DNA from 2 places in the Gordonia sp. Z-3 genome. Region 1 is predicted to be linked to the other one. Evidence: riboswitches for the same ligand, from Rfam matches in the RefSeq annotation. Region 1 holds a riboswitch; the other holds the start of a gene.
The links. Region 1 has a riboswitch for thiamine pyrophosphate ahead of thiC (phosphomethylpyrimidine synthase ThiC). Riboswitches for the same ligand answer to the same signal wherever they lie in the genome.

Region 1 (4,213 bases):
CACAATGACTACGCCTACAACGCGCGCCGCTCCGCCGAGGTGGCCGAACTCACTGCGGCCGACACGTATTTGGTGGCGCTGCCCGGTGCCCACAATTTCCCGCTGTGTTGTCCCGGGATGCTCGGGGTGATGACGGTTGGGGGGCACACCGTCGTCACCGACAACCCCAGCCCGGACAACACCTTCGACCTGATCGAGCGCTACCGGGTCACCGTGACCGCACTCGTCCCGGCGCTGGCCCAGGTGTGGTGCGCGGCCACCGAGTGGGAACCCGCCGACATCAGCAGTCTCCGACTGCTGCAGGTGGGTGGCGCCAAGCTGGCCGAACCCGACGCCGTCGCACTCGATGCCGCACTGGGCGACGTGGTCCAGCAGGTGTTCGGGATGGCCGAGGGACTCATCTGCTACACCCGCCTCGACGACCCCCGCGAGTTGGTGCACGCGGTGCAGGGTGCACCGATGTCGGAGTTCGACGAGGTGCGGGTGGTCGATGAGAACGGTGACGACGTGCCCGACGGCACCGACGGCGAACTGCTGGTACGCGGTCCGTACACGATCCGCGGCTACTACCGCGCCGACGAGCACAATGCACGCTCGTTCACCCCGGAGGGCTTCTACCGGTCCGGCGACCGGGTACGCCGACTGCCGTCGGGCCATCTGGCGGTGACCGGCCGGATCAAGGACACCATCGTGCGGGCCGGTGAGAACGTCGCTGCCGATGACGTCGAGGAGAATCTGCTCGCCCACGAGTCGATCCGTGCAGCCGCAGTCGTCGGCCTAGCCGACGAGTCGTTGGGTGAAAAGATCTGCGCCGCCGTGGTGCTGTCGCACGATCATCCGCGGGGACGCGAACTGACGCTCCCTGAGGTCCGCACGTTCCTCGCCGAACGTGGACTCGCGTCGTTCAAACTGCCCGACCGCCTGGTGGTGGTGCCCACCCTGCCGGTCACCGCGGTCGGGAAGATCGACAAGGCGGTGCTGGTCCGGTCGCTGCAGGAGCCGTGACCGGGCTCACGCCTCGGCGTCGTCAGGAAGCCGGACCGTTCTCCCGCCAGTAGGCCTGGGCCTTCACGTTGGCCTTGCCAAGCTTGTAGTCGTTCTTGAACAACCCGGACACCGCGCGTGTGGACTTCATGTCCAGGGCGACGAACCCGTGATGATCGGTGGCGTCGAACGCGGCATCGCGGACCGCATCGGTCAGCGCCGTGCCGTCACGCTTGATCCAGTTGATGGTGTCCTGGTCGCGCAGTCGCAGCGGAAGCGACGTGTCGGATTCGTGCACGTACTCGAACCAGATCGTCGCCGGCGCCGACGGGTTCGACGACGCGGAGATCGCGTCGAGCAGCGAGTTGATTGCCGGCAGCGCCGCGGTGTCGCCCGCGATCAGCCAGCCCTTGGGGGCCGGGTCGCCGATGGCGAACTTCGACCCCATGAAGGTCGACGAGATGGTGTCGCCGGGCCGGGCCGACTGCGCCCACCGGGTGGCTGCGCCGTCGTGGATGGCGAACTCGAGGGAGAACGAGTCGGTCGCCGGGTCCGGATCGACAAGGGTGTAGGCGCGCTGATGGAGCTTGCCGTGCTTGTTCTCGAACCAGATGCGCAGCCACATCGTCGGGTGGACCGGGCGGTCGGCGAGCAGGCCGCCACCGGTGAAGCCAAGCCGGATGTAGTCGTCGGTGACCGGTTCATTGCTGGTCACGGTGAGCTCGTAGTCGTCGGCACCCATGAGCTTGAGGACGGCGCCCTGCCACCCGCGCGACTTGGACTTGGTCTGTTCCGCCATGTGACACGGCCTTCCCTCGACAGCAACTTCCGTCAGGGTAGCCTAACTTAGGCTGCGCTCACGCCGGCGCCAGCGGCACGATCCCCGGATGGGAATCGAGGTACGACTTGGTGAACGAGCAGACCGGCCTCAGCCGAGCTCCTTGGTCACGCACATACGCGATGGCCCCGACCATCAGGCGGGTGCCGAGACCGTGGCCGGTGTATTCGTCGTAGAGCACGGTGTGCAGGATCGTGATTGTCGGTTTTCCCTCGCTGACCTCGGTGCTGTACCCGAGCACGCCGACGAGGTCGCCGGCCACCCACAGCTCGAACCTGTCGCGGTCGGGATTGTGGACCACCTGGGCGATCTGCTGCAGAATCGCCTGCGCAGACTGTGGTGGTCGATGCTGATGCTTCCTCTGCACAATCCCTCCTGAACGCGGCGGATCGCCGGCGGCGGGGCTCCCCTCCCGACACCGACGTAGGACCCTATGTGATCCCTGTCACAGGCTACCCTACGATGGCGTAGGTTGTCGGTCGCGGCCCCCGGCCCGCACCGAGCACCGCGACGTCGTAGGGTGGTGCTGATCCCGGCGGACGCCGCGATCGACAAATTGAACACGCGGGGGCTCCCACGATCACCGGGGGCTGAGATGGCGACGGGACGGTCGCCGACCGCCTGAACCTGTCCGGGTAATGCCGGCGTAGGAAGTCGCATCATGGGAACACGTGTATCCGAAACTGCCGTCTCGACTGTCACCCAGGGGCCGATCGAGGGAAGCAGCAAGCACTACCGCGAGATCGATCATCTCCGGGTTCCGGCGCGACGCATCCAGCTGACCAACGGCGAGCACCTCGACGTCTACGACACGTCCGGTCCATACACCGACGTGACCGCGACCATCGACGTGGAGCACGGATTGCCGCCGACTCGCGATGCGTGGCACCGACCCGAACCAGTGAACGGGGCGTCGACGCAGCTGGCGTGGGCACGCGCCGGCATCGTCACCGACGAGATGCGCTTCATCGCCGCACGTGAGGGTGTCGAGGTGGAACTCGTGCGTGCCGAGGTCGCCGCAGGACGTGCGGTGATCCCCGCCAATCACCGTCATCCCGAATCCGAACCGATGATCATCGGCAAGCGGTTCGCGGTGAAGGTCAACGCCAACATCGGAAATTCGGCAGTCACCAGTTCGATCGCCGAGGAGGTGGAGAAGATGGTGTGGGCCACCCGATGGGGCGCCGACACCATCATGGACCTGTCCACAGGTCGCGACATCCACATGACCCGCGAATGGATCATGCGCAACTCCCCGGTCCCGGTTGGCACGGTGCCGATCTATCAGGCGCTGGAGAAGGTCAACGGTGATCCCACCAAGCTGACGTGGGAGATCTACCGCGACACCGTGATCGAGCAGGCCGAGCAGGGCGTGGACTACATGACCGTGCACGCCGGGGTGTTGCTGCGGTATGTGCCGCTCGCGGCCCGGCGGGTCACCGGCATCGTCTCGCGCGGCGGATCCATCATGGCCGCCTGGTGTCTGGCGCATCACCAGGAGTCGTTCCTCTACACCCACTACGAGGAGCTTTGCGAGATCTTCGCCCGCTACGACATCACCTTCTCGCTGGGTGACGGTCTGCGGCCCGGCTCGATCGCCGACGCCAACGACGAGGCGCAGTTCGCCGAGCTCCGCACCCTTGGCGAACTCACCACGATCGCCAAATCGCATGGTGTGCAGGTGATGATCGAAGGACCGGGCCACGTACCGATGCACAAGATCGCCGAGAACGTGCGACTCGAAGAAGAGTTGTGCGAAGAGGCGCCGTTCTACACGCTCGGACCGTTGGCCACCGACATCGCACCTGCCTATGACCACATCACCTCGGCCATCGGCGCCGCGATGATCGCGCAGGCCGGCACCGCGATGCTGTGCTACGTGACGCCCAAAGAGCATCTGGGACTACCCAATCGCGATGACGTCAAGGTCGGTGTGATCACCTACAAGATCGCCGCTCACAGCGCCGACCTCGCCAAGGGGCATCCGGGCGCGCAGGCGCGTGACGACGCACTGTCCAAGGCGCGCTTCGAGTTCCGCTGGACCGACCAGTTCAACTTGGCCCTCGATCCGGATACCGCACGCGAATATCACGACGAGACGATGCCCGCCGAACCGGCCAAGACCGCGCACTTCTGCTCGATGTGCGGGCCGAAGTTCTGCTCGATGCGCATCTCGCAGGATGTGCGCGACTACGCCGAGCAGAACGGCCTGGTGACCGCCGAGGACATCGACCGCAAGATCGCCGAGGAGATGGCCGCCAAGTCGGCGGAGTTCGCCGAGCACGGCAACCGGGTCTATCTACCGTTGGAGGCCGCGGCCGGAGGCTCCCCCACCTGATGACCGATGACCTCCGATTACCCACGGCGCCACCCGGTGTGACGCCGCGACGG
Region 2 (4,213 bases), on a different contig from region 1:
CGGTTCGCGCTACTGGGGCCGCAATGGTGCGGCAGGACTGCTGCTGCGCGCGCCGCTGTCCGACGGGTCCACCGGGATCCTGCTCCAGCACCGGGCGGTGTGGTCGCACCAGGGCGGTACCTGGGGTTTGCCCGGAGGTGCCCGCGACTCTCATGAGAGTGCGATCGACACGGCGATCCGCGAGGCCGACGAGGAAGCCGGTATCGGGGACAGCGCGCTGCGGGTGGTTGCCGCGATCGTCACCCACCAGGCGCCCAGCGGGTGGACGTACACCACGGTGATCGCAGAGGTTGATCAACCGGTGGACACCGTGGCGAACTTCGAGTCCGCTGAGCTGCGCTGGGTGCGCGAGGACGACATCTCCGAGTTGCCGTTGCATCCGGGTTTCGAGAATGCTTGGCCGATGCTGCAGGAACGCATCAACGCTCTCGATCCGCGGAGCTGAGAATCGGGCCCAATTCTGCAGTCGGGCCCAGTTTTGGGATCGGGCCACCGCCGGTCACTGCGTCGGCCGGAGCCGGTTGGCCCCGGCGATGAGTGCGCGGACGTTGGCTTCGTCGGCGGTCTGGCCGGTGCCGTACGCCCAGCATCGGCGGTCGTCGTGTTCGCACAGCAGGAATGTGATGACGGTCCCGGCGACCTCGCGCTGATGGAGTCCGGCGATCTGGACCGGCGCCCCGATGTCGTGCAACATCGACGTCATTGCCCCGATCGGGCCGGCGGCGGTCGCCTGTAACGACATGATCTTGTCGGCGTGGGCGATGGTGGCCTGGCAGGTGACCAGGTCTTCTCGGTCCCGTCGGGTCGACCAGGTGCCCAGCCGGATCGCCCCGGTCGGGGCGTACTCGGCGAGGAAGCCTTCCCAGCTCAGGCCGGTCGCCTCCTCGCGCATGCCGCGTGGCAGCGACTGACCGAACCGAGCCGCGAACGGATCGGTGCGTGGATGTGTTGTGCGTCGGATGGTGTGCATGGAATTCGCCTGTCCGGTCGAGGAGCGACCGACGGGCAGATGCGCAACGACCCCGCAGCGGGGGGTCGGTCAGATTCAGACCCCGCTGCGGCGGGTTACGAGCGCGTTCTGCATGCACAACATGATGGCGACCACGATAGACCGCGCAGTTGCGACGCGGCAACTGCGTTGTCGGCGCAACGTCCTACAGCGCACCACGCAACTGCGTGGCGGCCGTGCGTGGATCGTCGGCGGCGGTGATCGCGCGGACCACCACTGCCCGGCGGGCTCCGGCATCGGTCACCGCAGTGAGCCGGTCGGCGTCGATGCCGCCGATGGCGAACCACGGCTTCTCGGTCGCGACCGCCGCTGCCTGACGGACGAGGCCCAGGCCGGGGGCGGACCGGCCGGGTTTGGTCGGCGTGGGCCAGCACGGCCCGACGCAGAAGTAGTCGACGTCGTCGTCGTCGACCGCTTCGCGTAACTGTGTTGCGTCGTGGGTGGAGATGCCGATCGCGATGTCGGCGCCGGCAATGTGGCGGGCCAGCTTGGCGGGCAGGTCGCCCTGTCCGACGTGCAGGACATCGGCGCGTGACAGTGCGGCGATGTCGGCGCGGTCGTTGACCGCGAGCATCGCGCCGTGCTGGTGGGCGATGGCGCGCATACGTGCCAGGATCTCGAGTTCCTCTCGGGCCTCGAGGGTGCCGAACTGCGCTTCGCCGGGCGAACCCTTGTCCCGTAACTGGACGATGTCGACACCGCCGGCGACTGCAGCGGACACGAAGTCGACGAGATCTCCGCGTTCCCGGCGGGCGTCGGTGCACAGGTAGAGGCGGGCGTCGGCGAGCCGCGCGGTCCGCGCGCTTCGGGTGTCGGTCACGGTGGCCACGCTAGCCGTGGGAGTCGAGACGACTGCGGCCCCGGGTCGCCACCGCCGTGCCAACGCCCAGAACGACGGCGGTAGCCTGGGGTGGAACGACACGGGAGCCCGGGGTGCGCCGGGCTGAGAGTGCGGATCGATCCTCCGCTGACCGTTTGACCTGATCCGGGTAATGCCGGCGAAGGAAGGATGATCGGACGTGATTGCTGACAATTCCGGCTCCGCCACCGGCCTGCTGGCGGTGATCGGTGGCGGTGTCATCGGCTTGACCTGTGCGTTGGCCGCTGCCGACGCCGGTTGGCGGGTTCGGGTGTTTGACGCCGGCGCCGAGCATCGGGCGGCATGGGTGGCGGCGGGCATGCTCGGGTCCCTGGGTGAAGGGCATCCCGGGGAGGACGAGCTGCTGGCATTGTCCACCGAGTCGGTGCGCCGCTGGCCGCAGTTGCTGTCCCGTCTGGGCGGCCACAGCGTTCTGGCAGCCGCCGACTCGCTGTTCGTCGCAGCGTCCTCCGCCGACGCCGAACATCTCGATACTCTCGCCGACTTCGTCTGGGCCCGCCGACCGCGCGCCCAGGACGACCTGCGCCGGGTGGGCCCGACTGAGATACGGCGACTCGAATCGGCCGTGAGCTCCCGGCTGCACAGCGGCTATCTGGCCATCGGTGAGGGCGCGGTGGACAACCGTCGATTGCTCGCCGCGTTGCGGGAGGCGCTTCTGGCGGCCGGTGGTGAGGTGATCGAGCGGCGGATCAGTGATCTCGCCGAGCTGGCCGACGCCGATGACATCCTCGTCGCCGCGGGATTGGGAACGTCCGCGCTGGTGCCGGAGGTGTCGTTGCATGCGGCCAAGGGAGAGATCCTTCGGCTCCGCCGGACCACGTGGTCGGTGCCACCGCCAACGCACGTGGTGCGAGCGCGGATGCACGGTCGGGCGGTGTATCTGGTCCCGCGGCAGGACGGCGTCGTTGTCGGCGCCACTCAGTACGAACCGTTCGACGAGACGGCCTTTGCCCCCGATGTCGGCGGCGTGACGGACCTGCTGTCCGACGCCGTCGACCTCATGCCCGGTCTGCGTACCTACGAGCTGGCCGAGGCCGGTGCCGGCATGCGTCCGTGTTCGGTCGACGGGCTCCCCATCATCCGTCGCATCGATGAGCGGGTGCTGGTTGCCACCGGTCACGGCCGCAACGGAATCCTGTTGGCGCCCTATACGGCTCATGTGGTCCTCGACGTACTCCGCGGCGCTGCAGGCCGGCGCACTGTCGGGGCCACGAACGCGAGCGACGCCATCAACCAAGGAGTGAACAGATGATGACGGTCACCGTCAACGGAGAGGATATGACCCTGCGGCCCGATGCCTCGGTGGCGGAACTGCTGAGGAGTATGGGTCTGCCGGACCGAGGTATCGCCGTCGCAGTCGACGGCGTGGTTGTTCCCCGGGGGAGCTGGAGCACGGCCCTGCATGCGGGTGCCGGTGTCGAAATCGTCACGGCGGTGCAGGGTGGGTAGCGCGATGCGGAATGATCCGACCACGGATACGAATGCCGAATCCGCGCTATACGGGAACGCGAAGGCCACTGACTGTCTGCGGATCGCGGACCGCGAGTTCGCTTCTCGGCTCATCATGGGCACCGGTGGGATCTCCAACCTGGCCGTTCTCGAGCGGGCACTGGTGGCGTCGGGCACCGAGCTGACCACCGTGGCCTTGCGGCGTGTGAGTCCGGACTCGCGTACCGGGATGATCGAGTTGCTGCGCCGCCTCGACATCGCGATCCTGCCCAACACTGCTGGTTGCCATACGACGGCCGAAGCAGTATTGACCGCACAGCTCGCCCGTGAGGCCGTCGAGACCCATTGGGTGAAACTCGAAGTGGTGTCCGATGAACGTACCCTGCTACCCGACCCGATCGAACTGATCGACGCGGCGAGGGCCTTGGTCGACGATGGCTTCGCCGTGTTGGCCTACACCAACGACGATCCGGTTCTTGCCGGGCGGCTGCAGGATCTCGGTGTCGCAGCCGTGATGCCACTCGGGTCACCGATCGGTACCGGATTGGGTATCGCGAATCCGCACAACATCGAGATGATCGTCGCAGATGCACAGGTGCCGGTGGTCCTCGACGCGGGTATCGGCACTGCGAGCGACGCCGCTCTCGCCATGGAAATCGGTTGCGATGCAGTCCTGCTCGCCTCCGCGGTCACGCGCGCTGATGACCCGGAGCGAATGGCCACGGCGATGAGGCACGCGGTGATCGCCGGGCGTCATGCCGCCGGCGCCGGCCGTATCCCGAAGCGCTTCTGGGCTCGGGCGTCCTCGCCGCAACGCGCCTGAATAATACCTCGCGATGTGACGATCATGGCGAAATACATTGGCGTGGAGCCGG

Region 2: linked by a shared signal. The riboswitch ahead of thiO (glycine oxidase ThiO) and the one ahead of thiC (phosphomethylpyrimidine synthase ThiC) in region 1 are both predicted to bind thiamine pyrophosphate.

Annotation. Positions count from the first base shown of each region.
Region 1 is NZ_JAZARS010000011.1:149,305-153,517, reverse strand. Features, by position in the region: gene VX037_RS14725 ((2,3-dihydroxybenzoyl)adenylate synthase) at 1-1,005, shown strand, start outside; gene VX037_RS14720 (siderophore-interacting protein) at 1,028-1,783, opposite strand; gene VX037_RS14715 (GNAT family N-acetyltransferase) at 1,842-2,189, opposite strand; TPP riboswitch at 2,377-2,492, shown strand; gene thiC (phosphomethylpyrimidine synthase ThiC) at 2,484-4,160, shown strand; gene thiD (bifunctional hydroxymethylpyrimidine kinase/phosphomethylpyrimidine kinase) at 4,160-4,213, shown strand, end outside.
Region 2 is NZ_JAZARS010000024.1:21,237-25,449, forward strand. Features, by position in the region: gene VX037_RS21745 (NUDIX hydrolase) at 1-445, shown strand, start outside; gene VX037_RS21750 (hypothetical protein) at 500-970, opposite strand; gene thiE (thiamine phosphate synthase) at 1,155-1,838, opposite strand; TPP riboswitch at 1,920-2,034, shown strand; gene thiO (glycine oxidase ThiO) at 2,032-3,141, shown strand; gene thiS (sulfur carrier protein ThiS) at 3,141-3,338, shown strand; gene VX037_RS21770 (thiazole synthase) at 3,343-4,161, shown strand.